Regions from separate parts of the Paenibacillus sp. UMB7766-LJ446 genome, predicted to be linked through region 2. Evidence: predicted binding sites of a transcription regulator. Region 2 holds the regulator's gene; the other holds the start of a gene.
The links. The regulator LexA, encoded in region 2, represses DNA repair genes until DNA is damaged. The targets are predictions, from matches to a motif close to CGAACATATGTTCG.
Positions count from the first base shown of each region.

Region 1: QP794_RS20100 (YhjD family protein) is a predicted target of LexA. The motif match lies at 5,640-5,653, and genes of this name have one in related genera.

Region 1 is NZ_JASOYM010000008.1:149,484-157,625, reverse strand. It holds gene msrA (peptide-methionine (S)-S-oxide reductase MsrA) at 1-513, shown strand, start outside; gene QP794_RS20125 (lipid II flippase Amj family protein) at 701-1,501, opposite strand; gene QP794_RS20120 (DUF2188 domain-containing protein) at 1,725-2,198, shown strand; gene QP794_RS20115 (YitT family protein) at 2,388-3,110, opposite strand; gene QP794_RS20110 (nucleotide-binding protein) at 4,035-5,072, shown strand; gene QP794_RS20105 (hypothetical protein) at 5,069-5,302, shown strand; gene QP794_RS20100 (YhjD family protein) at 5,698-6,081, shown strand; gene cysK (cysteine synthase A) at 6,385-7,344, shown strand; gene QP794_RS20090 (ATP-dependent DNA helicase) at 7,480-8,142, opposite strand, start outside.
Region 2 is NZ_JASOYM010000016.1:24,950-33,091, forward strand. It holds gene QP794_RS28595 (HAD family hydrolase) at 329-1,135, opposite strand; gene QP794_RS28600 (hypothetical protein) at 1,164-1,676, opposite strand; gene QP794_RS28605 (DUF896 domain-containing protein) at 1,804-2,013, opposite strand; gene QP794_RS28610 (LysM peptidoglycan-binding domain-containing protein) at 2,110-2,487, opposite strand; gene lexA (transcriptional repressor LexA) at 2,803-3,429, shown strand; gene QP794_RS28620 (aldehyde dehydrogenase) at 3,542-4,843, opposite strand; gene QP794_RS28625 (CatB-related O-acetyltransferase) at 5,225-5,884, shown strand; gene glnA (type I glutamate--ammonia ligase) at 6,102-7,430, opposite strand; gene QP794_RS28635 (MerR family transcriptional regulator) at 7,560-7,973, opposite strand; gene QP794_RS28640 (methionine gamma-lyase family protein) at 8,057-8,142, opposite strand, start outside.

The DNA.
Region 1 (8,142 bases), on a different contig from region 2:
CATCACAAAAACCCTGCGCACTATAAACGGTACCGTAAAGGTTCTGGACGTGAAGACTTTATCGAACGCAATTGGTCCGGCAAAGTGGATAAAGACGACCTGAAAGAGCGCCTGACGCCGCTGCAATACGAAGTTACCCAGAACAACGCAACCGAACCAGCATTCCACAACGAATTCTGGGATCACCACGGTGACGGAATTTACGTGGACATCGTATCCGGTGAGCCACTGTTCAGTTCCACTGATAAATACGATTCCGGCTGCGGCTGGCCAAGCTTCACTCGTCCACTGCGTGACTACAATGTGAAGGAAAAAACGGATCTCAGCCACTTCATGATTCGTACCGAGGTGAGAAGTCGTGAAGGAGATTCCCATCTGGGTCATCTGTTCAACGACGGCCCTGCCGAAGCGGGTGGAATGCGTTATTGCATCAATTCCGCAGCCCTTCGTTTTGTACCCAAAGAGGATCTGGAGAAAGAAGGATACGCCGAGTACGCCGTACTGTTTAAATAAGTAACGACTCAATGAAGTAACGGAATTTCATGAAGCGCTAACGAATCGACCGCTGAGCAATACACCAAAAAGGGGATTCCCGTCATGTTTATGACATATGGGAAATCCCCTTTTTGATGTGCCTTTTTGTATAGATCCGAATCAGGGTCACATCTTCAACTTCTTACCTACCTCTTTACAGGGGCTATCACATCATACTTACAATCCAGCCGATCCAGTAGGCAAATGGAATCAATAACAACTGAGCCAGCAATGTGCCAAATAAACGGGATACGAGCATACAGCCATAGATCTGATTCATTCGATCCAGCCGAATCTCACCGCGCAGTGATTTGTCGCTGAGCAACGAGATACGGGGATCAATCAGGATGGTTAACAGAATGGTCGCTACTCCATTAATGAGTCCGGTGGATTGTGATGCTGCTACAGCCTGCCCCGGATAAAGATACGCAGCGTAAAGACTGGACAGGACCCCGGTCGTATAAATTGCTGTCACCGCTATGTTCAACGTCATTAGACGTCTGGGCATGCCATGTTGTACTAATCGCTTCGCCATCTTCCAAGATGGCGGGGTAATATAATACGTTGCATTTTTGATCTTGCTGCGCTTTAACATGCCTCGAACCATGGAAGGAATCGACCCTGCCGCTTCAAAATGAACGACCATTCGGGAAGCGAGTTTGACCATGGTTGGAAAACATACTATCGCTATGGCTGTTCCAGCCGTAGCCGCACCCATTAGCCAGTGCAGTTGCGCTGCAAAGTGTGGGTTTCCACCGCTTGTCGCTGTGTCCACCAAATTGCCTACCATTGGCCCTTGGGCCATATTGGAGGTACGCGACACCAGCAGCAAAATCCCGGACAGGGACAAGGCCAGCGCAATTCTGCGAGTACGCAATCCGCCAAGGCGCAGCGCATAGGACAGACTGTCAGCCGCATGAATAAGCATCGTAAACAACATAGGGATGGCCAGGCTCAAACTAAACATATGTAAATCTCCTTATCATTTTCCTAATGTGATTCTACTGTATTTGTAAGTATGGAAGCATTATACTCCTCATCCACATAAAAGTATAGAAAATCGCAGAGAAGTTGAACGGAAGAATGTACTTAATCTAAGCAAAAGCTTTGAGGTTCTGCAAGACATTCGTTTATTCATCCCGGTACAGGGTAATATACAAATAACTTATATTGTACAGGAGGGAATCAATATGCCGTGGAACAAACAGGATTATCCCGTTTCCATGAAAAATCTGGAGCCTCGTGTCAGACATAAGGCCATCGAAATTGCCAATGCACTACTGGATGACGGTTATGAGGAAGGACGCTCCATTGCAATCGCTACTGCAAAAGCAGAAGAATGGGATGAGAATCATCCCAAGTCAGAGGGCTCCAAGCATGACACGAAACAGTCTTCATCAGACAGCAAATCGGACCATGGTAAATCTTCATCTCCACGCCGTCATTCCGAGCCTGTCTCTTCTTCCAAAAGCCATGATAATATTCATGTGGTTCCTACCGACTCTGGCTGGGCCATCAAGGAAGAAGGTCAATCCAAATCTCTAGCTACGTTCCGAACGAAAGCCGAAGCTGTGGATGCTGCCAAAGAAAAGAGTGAAAAGCAGAACATTCGGGCTATTATCCATAATGAAGATGGTCAAATTGCTTCTTCCATCAAGCCTTAAGTGGAGCTGATTGTTAAAAAGAATATATCGTGAACGTACTACGTCTATTCGTTTACTTGAGCAAGCAAAAAGCCCTTTCGCCGCTAATGGAATGATTCCCATCAAGCATGCAAAAGGGCTTTGCTTTTGGTATGACGCAAGCCCACCTTACTCGAACAACATTCATTACGAATAAGGTGGTTGTTTCGTTTAATGCGAAACCCCTCTAGCCACCGGAGCTCGTTGTGAAGCACCGCTGACTACTTTGGCTGCAGTTGACACGGGCAGCTTTACAGCAGAAGTCGTAACTGTACGACGAGCCGGGAAACTGACCATGTACGTAATCACTTTACTGGCAATCCATACGGCTAGAATGGTATATAAAGTTTCTTTTACCGGTAGAAAGAAAAGCGACAATCCGAGTACAAACGCATCGCTGACAAAGAAAACCGTTCCCAGCTTCCAGCCCTTCCAACGGCTAATGAGCACCGCCAGAATGTCATCTCCGCCTGTCGCTCCTCCGAATCGAAGCACCATGCCAGCGCCCACGCCGGTGATCACACCGGACAGGACTGCCGGAATCCACAGATTACCGTGAAACGGAATGACCAAGGTGGAGTACCGCTCAAACCCGTCATAGAACAATGAGAATGCAGCCACACCCAGCAGCGCCTGAATCATGAACTTCCAGCCCTTGAGGAACCAGGCCAGAATCATGACTGGAATATCCAGCAGAAGCATGCCGATGGCAGGTGACAAGCCTGTCGCGTATTTTCCAAGCAGGGCCAGACCGACAAATCCGCCCTCCGATAAATGATTCTGAAAATTAATGTGATAGTAGGCAAATGCCAAAATAAATGTTCCGAGCAGCATAATGGCGAACTTTCCCGCCTCTGTCTTAACTTGTTGTAAGGTTAACGATTTTCTCTTCATTCAGGTTCCCTCGCAGTTTGTAAAGGTTGGTTTGCACCGACCGTACCCTGCAAAAGGCAAGCCTGGAAGAAATCATCGTATTTGTCCTTCGAATAGTATTCATTCCAATCCCCTCTTTCGCAGAGTCAGCCGTTTTTTTTCTTTACGGTGGTGTACTCTACAAGGGGCGCTAAGTGTAAGAGAGATCGTAACGTTTCCAGATCGTCCTTGGGGAGATTATCCTTCGGGAACTCATGGTATCCTGATCCTTTCTGTCTGTTGGTGGTTAGCTGTGCTTGGTTAAACGAATTGAAATATTACACTATGCACAAAGTCGAACGTCTGATATCACACTTAACCCACTTCGATTGCAGTACCCTCTTTCGATCGCTGTTATCCACGAATTTTTCTGATCCCATATTTCAAATGGGAAAATTCGTTGATAAAGGCGAGCGCTTCGCTTCTACAGACGGGTTCTGCACTCTTCGTTCCTGTGTGAATGTAAGTTCAACATGATTCAAAGCGTGTAATCGTTCATTCTGCTTAAACACCAAAGCTAACTTGCTTATTCTTCTATTATATAACACCGATGTGATTGGGTCGAAACAGTCGGCCCTTCAAATATGAGCAAAAAGCACACTTAGTCCTGCATAAGCCGTCAAACAGCCACACCAGGACAAGCTTCTCTACCTAATAGTGCAACCTGCTCCTTCATTCTATGATTGAAGCTTCCAAATATAACTGTCCAGTCACCCAACTGTGACAATTTGGGTCCATTTTTTTATTTTTCCGCGGATTTTAAAGGAATCATTTTCCTCTTGCACATACACTATAGCAGATGTAATCGGCTTATCTTTGGTCCAGTTAAACGTTTCCAGACTTACTCTGCTTTTTATGGTATAATATAACAATTGATTCCCACTACCGTTTAAGCGAGGCGGATTGATGAAAACGTTAAAGCCAAGAGTCTTTATTGGCTGCTCGCTGGAAGCGAAGCCGATTGCAGCCGCAGTACACGAAAACTTGCGTTTCTCGGCCGAAGTTACCCCTTGGTACTCCGGAGTTTTTAATCCAAGCAGTTATACTATGGACGATCTGGAAACAGAAGTGCGGACGACTGACTTTGCCATTTTTATTTTTCATCCGGATGATATATCGAAAATTCGCGGGAAGTACTATGCCTCTGTCCGTGATAATACAATGCTGGAAATGGGTTTGTTTATGGGTCGTCTGGGACGAAAGCGCATTTTTTTCATTCTTCCTGAGGATATTACGGACATCAAAGACACCTCCAAAATTGAAGGTTTACGCATGCCTACAGACCTGTTGGGGTTAAATCCACTCGTTTATGAAATTCGTTCAGACGGGAAATGGGCGCCAGCCGTTTCGGTGGCCTGCTCCAAAATCGCCGACAGTATCGAAGAACAGGGACGCTGGAGTGATCCCGAAGTGGAAAAAATCATCGAGAAGCACAAAATGTCTGAGGGGGAGGCACGGTTACAGCTGCTCAAGCTGCTTCGATTCTTCAGAGAATTGCTGCGTACCCGCAAAGCAGACTCGGTAATGTTGGAGCGAATGAGCGATGCACTTCGCAGTGCCTTCGTCTCTCATCCTCCATTCGCTGTACGCGGAACGGCCATATACCGTACAGATGATAGTGGTCATATTGAGCAATTATGTGGTAATGTTGGGGAACCGGGGAGAAAATATAACTTGTCCGCCAATGACGACAAGCAGCCCGATGACCCGAAGCGTATTCTGGTCATTGATTCTTACCTGGAAAACAAAATCAAGATCAATCTCTACGACGATTACCTTGAGAAAGAGTATCTGCTATGCTATCCTGTAGCCAAGAGATATGTAATTACAGTCCACATTATTGGACATATTGAAGCGGATGAGGCGATATTTCAGCAGATTGACTTGGAGAATCGTCATCTGTTCAACGCCATCAACGATTTGTTAGGAGGCGAACCGGAATGAAACCGGAAACGAAAAAAATAAGCAAGCGCTGGGGCAGCGAGAAAAAGGTACGCCTCAGTTCTGCGCCCGAAGCATCACGACCGGTTCCGGAACCCAAGGAAGAAGATCGTTTCCACAAACCGGCCGTACCGCTGACTACGATTGGCCCTTCCCTGAAGGGTAAGGAAAGACCTTACAAAGTGATTCTGGAAAAAGAGGCTCTTTACGAGAAGCCTCAGTATCTTGCTTAACCGCTTTATGCTCATATACAACTCTGCCGTCTGGTTCGGCAGATCATCTGGCCCCGCCGCCCAAGGCAGGGGCTTTTTTGTTGCAATGCTTCGGCAATCCCTTCATAACCTTCGCTAGTACCAACGGACTAAGAGCTCTTCATCTCTTCCTCTGATGCATTAAGTTGTTTTCTTTATGCCCTTAGGTTTCCTGCAAAACCCAAAAATTATACCTTATTTTGGAGAAGGCTTGTCCCTATTTGAATGCCTCCAACCTCAGCATAAATCGGGTTTGGACTACTTCCAGTATTTCTCGGTTGTATTGTGTATCATCATTGCATATATTGATTATAATATAAGAACATACGTTCTGTAAACAAGAACATGTCCGAATCCATGGTTAAGGAAGTGAAAGTATGTCATCCTCCTCTTCCGCCCCATCCCCTGCGGATGAAGACCACCGTTTGATTAAATGCATGGTTGTACGCACTCTGCTGCTGGATGTACTTGAACGGGATATTCGCACGCTGGATACGTTGCAGCTCAAAATGCCAGAAGTCTACATTCTGTCTCTAACCCGTATTCAGAATCAAGTACTCAAGGAAATGCTGACGCTTCGCAAACAGATGAGAACCCGTGGCGTCAAGGTTCTGGAGGAGAAACGGCAAGTCGATGGGATCGAAACCCAGTATCTGTGCAGAGGATATTTGCAGCGGTTCTATATGCTGTGGACGTTTGCGCGGAATGAAGTCAAAAAAGAGCTTAGTCGTCATCTGGATATGGACTTGACGCAGACTTGATGCAACTCGGACCATATTGTACCCAGACATGATTCTGGCTGAATGATCCGCTGGACCTTCTCGTCATATGCCCGCTCAAATTCGGATCTCTCCTCCTTACATGAAACAAGTTGACCCGGGGAGACTCTGTTCATTAAGATAGAATAGAGATATATCCAACCATTCCAATAAGGCAGGGTCTGAATTCAATTCCTAATACAAAAAACAAGCCTGCCAGCCAATATGGCGGGACAGACTTGTTCAGTGGACTTGATTTCAACCGGATTAGCTCTCAACGTCTTATCAATCAAGGAGTTGTACTTCATGGACTTGAATCCGCATTTAATTAAAAATCAAACACCCGCAAATACAGGCATTGCCGCAGATGTTACCGAACTGATCGGCCAGACACCTGCCGTCAGACTGAACAGACTTACAGGCAGCCATTCCGCTGACGTATACGTCAAGCTGGAATATTTCAATCCCAGCGGCAGCGTTAAAGACCGTGCCGCCTATAACCTGATCGTTCAGGCCGAACGGGCTGGGCTTCTTCTTCCCGGCGCAACCATCATCGAGCCGACCAGCGGCAATACCGGGATCGGTCTTGCGATGAACGCGGCTGCCAAAGGATATAAAGCCATTCTAATCATGCCGGACAACATGTCCAAGGAACGCATCAATATTCTGAAAGCCTACGGCGCAGATGTGGTGCTCACCCCTGCGGCAGAGCGGATGCCCGGTGCGATTCGCAAGGCCAAAGAGCTTCAGGCCGACATTCCGGGAAGCTTCATTCCCCAGCAATTCGAGAATCAGGCGAACCCGGATATTCACCGGATTACCACGGCTCCCGAAATTATGCAGCAGATGGAAGGCAAGCTCGACGCCTTCATTGCCACGGCGGGAACTGGCGGCACCATTACCGGAACAGGCGAAGAGCTGCGCAAGCAGCTGCCGGACATTCGCATCTATGCGGTGGAGCCGAAAGGTTCTCCGGTGCTGTCCGGTGGCGAGCCCGGACCTCACAAGCTCGTCGGTACAAGTCCGGGGTTCATTCCGGACATTCTGAATACCGACGTGTGGGATGCCATTATCCAGGTGTCCGATGAGGATGCACTGGATACGATGCGGCAGCTTGCTGCCCGGGAAGGGCTGCTGCTCGGCCCTTCCTCTGGCGCTTCGGTGTGGGCCTCCCTGCGCATCGCGCGGGAACTGGGGCCGGGTCACCGGGTGCTCTGTATTGCGCCTGATACCGGGGAACGGTATTTGAGCATGGGTATTTTTTAACTAAGAAGAATTCTAACACAAGTCAAAGGCTCCCCTCCAAAATGAGCGCTTGATCACAGCCGGACGTTGAATCCGCAGCGTACAAGTACTTACTCTGGAAAGGAGCCAGTTAAAGAATCTAAATATGAATGTGAACTAGTGTGTCAGGGTTGTCCATTCTACACCTTCGGGAAGCAGGGCCGCAATGCGGTCTTTGGCTTCCTTTTTGCTGTACAACGATTCGTCGAGAATCGCGGCTGACCCCGAATCACTGCTCGTCCGAATCAAACGCCCCAGACCTTGCTTCACACGCAGCAGCATGTACGGAAGATCGACCTCCTCGTAAGGCGCTGCCGATGCACTGCGTTTGGCATTAAAGACAGGGTCTTGCGGAGGATATGGAAGCGACCAGATCATGACATTGGATAATGACGGTCCTGGAACGTCCAGCCCTTCCCACAGATTGACGGAGCATAGCACACTCTCCTCATCCTGTTGGAAAGCCGCAATCAGGTCACTGATCTCCCGATCACCCTCATACATAAAGCGTAATCCTTGTGCCTCAGGGACCTGAGCAATGTCTTGCTTGAACGCACGCAATTCCTCCATCGTACGGAACAGGATCAGCGCACGGCCTCCACTCTCCTGAAGCAGCGATACGGCGTCACGCAACCGATTTTCGTTTTCCGGGTGACCAGGTACGGTTTCATCTGTTATCTTCATCTGCATTTTGTCCGCGTAGTCATATGGGGAAGCCACGGAGAACGATACAAAATCATCAATCCCCAGGCTATCTGCCACATAACGGAATGAACTGTC
Region 2 (8,142 bases):
TTATTTCCAGAATTAATAGGTTTCCCTCAACTATGTAAAGCGCTTACAACGAATATGAAAATATTAGCGAATAACCCCCGCTTCCTCTTCATTCAAGTAAGTCAAAGAAATTCGCTGCTTTCATTCGCATACTAGTCATACTAGTATGTTAGTTACATTCTAAATCAGCAGTTCTATAATTTCAATAACTTTTAGTAAAAAATTTTAAATTACGTTAATACGGTATAGTTTTAGCTGTCTCAAAACAAAAAAACATTGTAAGGTTTCATGGATGAAGTACATCTCATGAAACCTTACAATGTTTGGTCAGAACACAAAAAAATACGATTTATGATGCACTAATAGAGAATTCAGCAATAATGCGTTCCAATTCGGATAAATGCTTGATTTCATGGTCAGGCACATACGATTCGGTATTCACTTTATTCTCACGGTTAATCCAAACAGACTGAATGCCTGCAGACAAAGCACCACGAATATCAGTCGTAAGCTTATCTCCAACCATCATGCTCTCCTTAGGCTGTACTCCCAGCTTACTCAATGCGTGCTCGAAAATCGAAGGGTCAGGTTTTCCTTTACCGAACGAACCCGAAATAATAATTTCGTCAAAAAAAGGAGCTAATTCAGGAACACCATCAAGTTTCTCTTGTTGCAACGCAGGACAGCCGTTGGTTAAAAGCAAAAGCTTGAACTTCCCTTGTAGATGACTTAATGTTTCCAGCGTTTCTTCATAGACATGGGGTCTCGATCTCCGCTCTGCCCCAAATTGTGAGGCAAGTCTTTCCGCCAGATCTTCACGATCAACACCAAGCTTTAACAAGCCACGACGCCATGACTCTTTACGATATGCAGGTGCAAGCTGCTCCAGCTGGCGAAACTCCTGCTGATCCCCACCCGTGAAGTTCGCCCAAAGACCTTCAAACGGATTGATCCCAATCATTTTGGTAAACGAAAAAGTTTCATAGGACTCATATAGATTACGTGCCTCATTACGAACAGCTTCTTCAAGGTCTTCAGGTTTAATTCCAGTCTCTTGCGCTGCGATCAGGCAAGTCTCATGAAAGGCCTCTCGAACACTGCGTTCATCCCACAACAAAGTATCATCCAGGTCGAACAAAATCGCTTTTAACGCCATTTCGGTCATCTTCCCCTTTATGCAATAATTACTTTTTCTCGTAAGTTTCCACGGTGATCTGATGTGCTTTGGCGAATTTTAGAAGACGTTCAGTAATTGCATCGGTATCATAACGATTGAGTAGTTTGGTAAACACCCATCTCTTACCTCGTGAATTATGCTCAATCACAACTGTGCCTGGCTCAATTCTGAATTTCACGATATCGTCAACTCCAATTGAACGCTCGCGATTGCCCTTTGTCGTCAAAATCCGGTTAGTTCCTATTTTGACATAAGGACGACGGAGCATGAAGATGACTGCCAAAAATACATACAGCAACATGGTCACCCAGTCCCAGGTGGTCATCGGAGCTTTAACAAGAAACGTACTCATAAAGAGGTACAGGAATGCTAGTCCGATCAGAAAAATAGGAAACAGAAGGCTGCGTCCTTTGAATACGTCCTCACCTGGTGTACCGGAAACCGGTTGACCGCTTTTTTTACGTTGCTGATTCAACTGCTTAGAATTTTTCCGAACCGTTCTCTCGAACGAACGCGACATGAGAATCCCCCTTAGATGTTCTTTGTATCGGCTTACATAAATGTAAACCAACATTTCCCCCTATAATTTGCAACCTCTAGATAACAGGAAGAAACCTAAATATCATATATGATATCATTAGGTTTCCTTAATGTTTGAGTTTGCCTTGGTGGCCTTGATCATTCTCATCATCTACAATTTCAATCGTATCCAGCTGCTGTCTGAAATTGCTTCGAATGTTATTCAAATAGATCTCTCTAAGCTTGGCACGTTCAGCGAGCTCTTCCTCTGTCAATCCAGTCGATTTTTGCTTACGGGCCAATTCATTAATACGTGCTACCAGACTATCTATATCCAAGCTTGTCCCCTCCAAAAATACAAAGTCTTATTAACTTTGACATGTTAAAGGCAGCTTGTCAAGCTGACACGCATTAGCGCGTGTGAATATGCAGTTTTATTCTGTGAATTGTGGCAGTATTAAGACTTGCCCCACCTTTATTGAAGTGGACTGAAGTTGATTCACTTTCTTAATTGCTTCTATATATACACGTGTATCCATCGTTTCCGGTTTATGATCCAATGATATACTCCACAGCGTATCTCCTTGTGAAACTGCCATCTTTCCTCCAGGCAACATATCGTTCTCATTGCCTGCAAATACTGTTAGCACTGTACTGCAACCAACTAATATAATTAATGATACGATTATAAATTTCAACACCCAGGTTGGAATATTACCTTTTGCAAAAACCTTCTTAAAATTTCTTATGTTAGTTTCAACCACTTCTGAATGCACCGGTTCGTAAATGCTTTGATAAGTAGAATATCTCATTAAATATCGACCTCCAAACGTTTGTTCCTATCCGTTGAAATCAATATAACACGAACACTTGTTTTGCACAATAACTTTTCAGAACAATTGTTCGCTTTTTTTTATTGAGTTCTATCACTCATCTTTCTTCTACTATCTTTCTTCTATAGTATGGCACTATCATTTGCAGTATTTGCTTAGAAGCAAAAGTAATTTTCATATAAATTCGCAAAAAAACATTTATTTTATGGCATTTTATTTAGAACTTATGTTTGTACGAACGGAGGTTCTATGTTATAATTTTCCCAAACGTTACTAAAATGGGGTTGATACGGTATGTCGAAGATATCCAGCAGGCAACAGGCTATTCTGGAGTTTATACGCAATGAAGTCCGGTTGAAGGGGTATCCTCCTTCCGTACGCGAAATTGGTGAAGCCGTTGGATTGGCTTCCAGCTCTACAGTACATGGACATCTGGATCGTTTGGAGAAGAAAGGTCTAATTAGACGTGACCCAACCAAACCAAGAGCCATTGAGCTTCTCAGCCAGGAAGAGTCAGAGCATTCACATCAGTTTGCTCACAGCGTTGCTCGCATTCCTGTAGTTGGTAAAGTTACTGCAGGGGTTCCAATCACAGCAACAGAAAATATCGAAGATTATTTCCCTCTTCCTACGCATTATGTGGGCGAACAGAAAGTATTTATGCTTTCGGTCGTGGGAGACAGTATGGTTGAAGCAGGCATTGTTAACGGAGATTATGTTATCGTACGTCAGCAGCAAACTGCAGATAACGGCGATATCGTAGTAGCCATGACTGAAGACGATGAAGCTACGGTAAAAACGTTCTACAAAGAGAAAGATCATATTCGTCTTCAACCGGAAAATTCGACTTTTGAACCTTTGCGTTTGAAACACGTTAGCATTCTGGGCAAAGTTATTGGCCTTTTCCGTGATATTCATTAATATGTTTTGAAGCAGCTTAGATGTTTCACAATAAGATACTTAAAGAGGTTGTCCCGTTGAACGGGACAACCTCTTTTTCTGCCTACTGCTTATATTGGTCTACGTAAGCTTGTTATTCACTGCGTTTAAGAATGCTCTTATGATGAGAAAATACATCAAAGCTCTGTTGACCATGGTAGGAACCCATTCCACTTTCTCCTACTCCGCCAAACGGAAGATAATGAGAAGTCATATGAGACAATGTGTCATTTATGCAACCACCACCAAAAGATACTTGATTCAGAACCTGAGCCTGCAGAGCCTCATCCTTAGTGAAGAGATATAATGCAAGTGGTTTTGGACGGCGAACAATCTCATCTAGCATAGGATTGAGGTCGTTAAACTTAAATACAGGAAGGATCGGACCAAAGATCTCTTCTTGCATCACAGGGGATTCCCAATCCACTTTTCCCAGTACTGTTGGTTCAATAAGCAGCTGATCACGTTCAGAACATCCCCCGATCAGTGTTTTGCCATCTTGGAGTAACACCGATAAACGGTCGAAGTTACGCGCGTTGACGATATGCGGAAAATCTGCGTTTTGCATCACATCATCTCCGAATTTATCCTGAATCTCTGCATCGATCAATTCCAGTAATTTGTCATGTACATTCTCGTGTACAAGCAGGTAGTCCGGAGCGACACAGGTTTGCCCTGCATTCAGAAATTTACCGCGAACAATGCGCTGTGCTGCCAGCTTCAAATCTGCATCTTGGTGAACAATGACAGGACTCTTACCACCTAGTTCCAACGTAACGGGAGTCAAATGCTCAGCAGCAGCCTTCATAACGATGCGGCCAACACCAGTACTGCCTGTAAAGAAAATATAATCAAACTTTTCCTTCAACAATGCTGTACTTGTCTCGACTTCCCCTTCCATAACAGCCACGTACTTCTTGGGAAATATCTCATCAACCAAATCATATGTCAGACTTGATACCGCAGGAGTTAATTCCGATGGCTTAATAATAGCACAGTTACCTGCAGCAATAGCTCCAATCAGAGGACCAAAGGCCAATTGGAACGGATAGTTCCACGGTGCAATAATAAGAGCAACGCCATAAGGTTCAGGATAAATCAGGCTTGTGCCATGAGGTATAGCAGAATTTGTAGGCACAGGTTTTGGTGTAGCCCATTCCTCCAAGTGTTCCAATGCAAAATCCAGTTCACCCAACACGATGCGAATCTCTGAGCCATAAGCTTCTGTTTCGGATTTATTGAGATCCGCACGAAGTGCATCAAGAATACGTTGCTGATACTTCTCAATTCCATGTCTTAATTGCTGAAGAGCACGAATACGGTACTCAATCGGCTTGGTCTGGCCTGTATAAAAAAATGTCCGCTGTGCGGCAACGAGTTGTTTCTCTTCTTCCATATTAACATCTCCAATTAATTGTTCAAAATTTAATTTCTAAAAATATAAATAAATTATACCGCAATTATATGAAACTATCAACATATAGATACTGTAGAGACAGAGGAAACAATTAAAACGTTCTCTTTTTTCACAGACGCACTTTCGTCTAATTAAATCCTACATTTTTCTCTTCATCATATACATTTTGAGCGAGAATACTTACACACATCTCTTTATGAGAACAGGATTGACAAAGAATGAGGTCATTGCTATAATCGCCCTCATATCTTAAGGAAGGATGATTTAGATGGTTCGTCGTCTAAAAAAACTAAAGAATGTAGCTACCGTATCATGCTTCTAAGTTACCCAGAAATATAACTTAGAAGCGAGGAAACTAAAATGAATATAAACCAATTTAATCACTGGTCTGAAATTAAGTATTTAAAAGACATTGTAACCAACCCATTCATCGAAGTTGGCGATTACTCTTATTACTCCGGTTATTATGATATCAATTCTTCTTTTGAAGATGGATGCGTAAGATATTTATGGGGAGATGACAAATCGAGGAGTTTATTCAACCCCATTGAGGAATTTGGTTGGCAAATAGATCGATTAATTATCGGTAATTATGTATGCATCGCAACTGGTGTCGTTATTCTTATGGGAGGAAATAACAATCATCATGCGGAGTGGATCACTGTTTATCCGTTTGCACATCAAATTAGCCATTCCTTCTCACCCAAAGGAGATACCATTATAGAAAGCGATGCATGGATTGGCATGAATGCCATGATTATGCCAGGTGTTACCATTGGTGAAGGTGCGATTGTTGCAGCAGGCTCAGTTGTAACAAAAGATGTCGCTCCTTACACGATAGTTGGTGGCAATCCTGCAAAAGAAGTAAGGAAGCGTTTCTCAGAAGAAGAAATCATGAAGTTAAAAGAAATGCGCTGGTTTGATTGGAAAAGAGAATCGATTGAAGCAATCGCTCACTTACTTTCTAGTTCTTCTATTGATGGGTTATATGAGTACTATTTATCGGAAATTAAGGACTAAGACCTATAGATATAAAGCCAGATAGAATAATAATATTCTATCTGGCTTTTTTAATTAACGAATAAGCTGATGAAGGAAGTTAAGCATTCACGAATGATATGCTTGATCACTATTATTTTTGGGGGACCATTTTGAGGCATTAATTTTTATCGTCAATTTCCCCCTTGCCCACAAAAAGAAAAAACCCTCAGCGCTAGAGCGCCAAGGGATTGAGCTATTAGTACAATGTGATATATTGATCGCGTTCCCATTGGTGGACTTGTGTTCTATACATGTCCCACTCAATTTCTTTCAGCTCATAGAAGTGAGCCAGGGCGTGGTCGCCGAGAGCATCACAGATAACTTCACTGCGGATCAATTCGTTCAAAGCTTCTTTCAGGTCAGCTGGCAAGCTTGGAATGCCTTCTTCCACACGCTCTTCTTCTGACATGATGTAGATGTTACGGTCAATCGGAGCTGGTAAGGAAAGCTCACGTTTGATTCCATCCAGACCTGCTTTCAATAAAACAGCCAAAGCCAAGTAAGGGTTAGCAGCCGGATCCGGATTACGAACCTCAACACGTGTACTCAGACCACGGGAAGCTGGAATACGGATCATTGGGCTACGGTTACTGGCGGACCATGCTACATAACAAGGGGCTTCATAACCTGGTACAAGACGTTTGTATGAGTTCACAGTTGGGTTCGTAATTGCTGCAAACGCACGCGCATGCTTCAAAGTTCCAGCCATGAAGTGACGTGCAGTTTTGCTCAGACCCAGCTCGTCCGACTCGTCTACGAATGCGTTCACTTTGCCTTGGAACAAGGATTGGTTACAGTGCATACCGGAACCGTTCATACCAAACAGCGGTTTCGGCATAAAGGTAGCATGTAGACCATGCTGACGTGCAATCGTTTTAACAACGAGTTTGAACGTTTGGATCTGGTCTGCTGCTTTTAGAGCATCAGCATATTTAAAGTCGATCTCATGCTGACCTGGAGCTACCTCATGGTGGGAAGCTTCGATCTCGAATCCCATCTCTTCAAGGGTAATTACGATATCACGGCGACAGTTCTCGCCAAGATCCGTAGGCGCAAGGTCGAAATATCCACCTTGGTCATTCAGTTCGTTAGTCGGGTTTCCTTTTTCGTCTGTTTTGAACAAGAAGAACTCTGGTTCAGGACCGACGTTGAAGGAAGTGAATCCCATTTCTTCGGCTTCTTTCAGGTTTCGTTTCAAGATGCCACGCGGATCTCCTGGAAACGGATTACCATCCGGAAGATATACGTCGCAAATCAGTCGAGCAACACGGTTCTCGGCTACCCAAGGGAAAATCAGCCAAGAATCGAGATCCGGATAGAGGTACATGTCGGACTCTTCAATACGAACATAACCTTCAATGGAAGAACCATCAAACATCATTTTATTGTCCAGAGCCTTGGTAAGTTGGCTCACAGGAATTTCAACGTTTTTGATTGCTCCAAGCAAATCGGTAAATTGCAAACGAACGAATCGTACATTTTCTTCTTTTGAGATGCGTAGTATGTCTTCTTTAGTAAAACTCACGATACCCTCTCCCTTTCTTCTCTCCGTAATTGGCTTGCCTGTTATATTTGTACATTAGAATATTGCATGGGTCAAGGAGTCCCCCTACCCAAAAGCAGGATTTCCCCTGACTTACGAGGTTATACGAACTTATTTTTTATTAAAGAAACGGGAAAGCTCTCCCTGAATGAGAGATACTTGTCCCGGTCTCTTACCTGACACCAGTTGTTGTTTCAACAGACGGTGCAGTTGGGAGTCCGAAAGTTCTCTGCGTTTCACTTCCGTATCGGGTGTAATAACAGTCGCTTCTTCTGACTCCTTGGATACAGGATTCATCACTTGTTTAATACCCGCGATGTTAACTCCTTTTTCAATCAGAGCCTTGATTTCCAGCAATCGTTCTACGTCATTGAAAGAGAACAAACGCTGATTACCTGACGTTCTCGCAGGAACAATCAAGCTGTGCTGCTCATAATAACGAATCTGACGCGCGGACAGATCCGTAAGTTTCATTACAATACCTATCGGGAATAAGGCCATATTTCTGCGAATTTCGTCACCCATCATTCATCAACCTTCCAGTCATCTTTTCTTCACTCTATTGTACAGTTAGTTATTACTAAGTGTCAATGATGTGTTAGATAAACTCACAATAATTTGCGTTCTTTCATCGTCTGTAATGCCATCAAAACGCCATATTTAACATGAGAGTATGTTAAACCACCCTGCATAT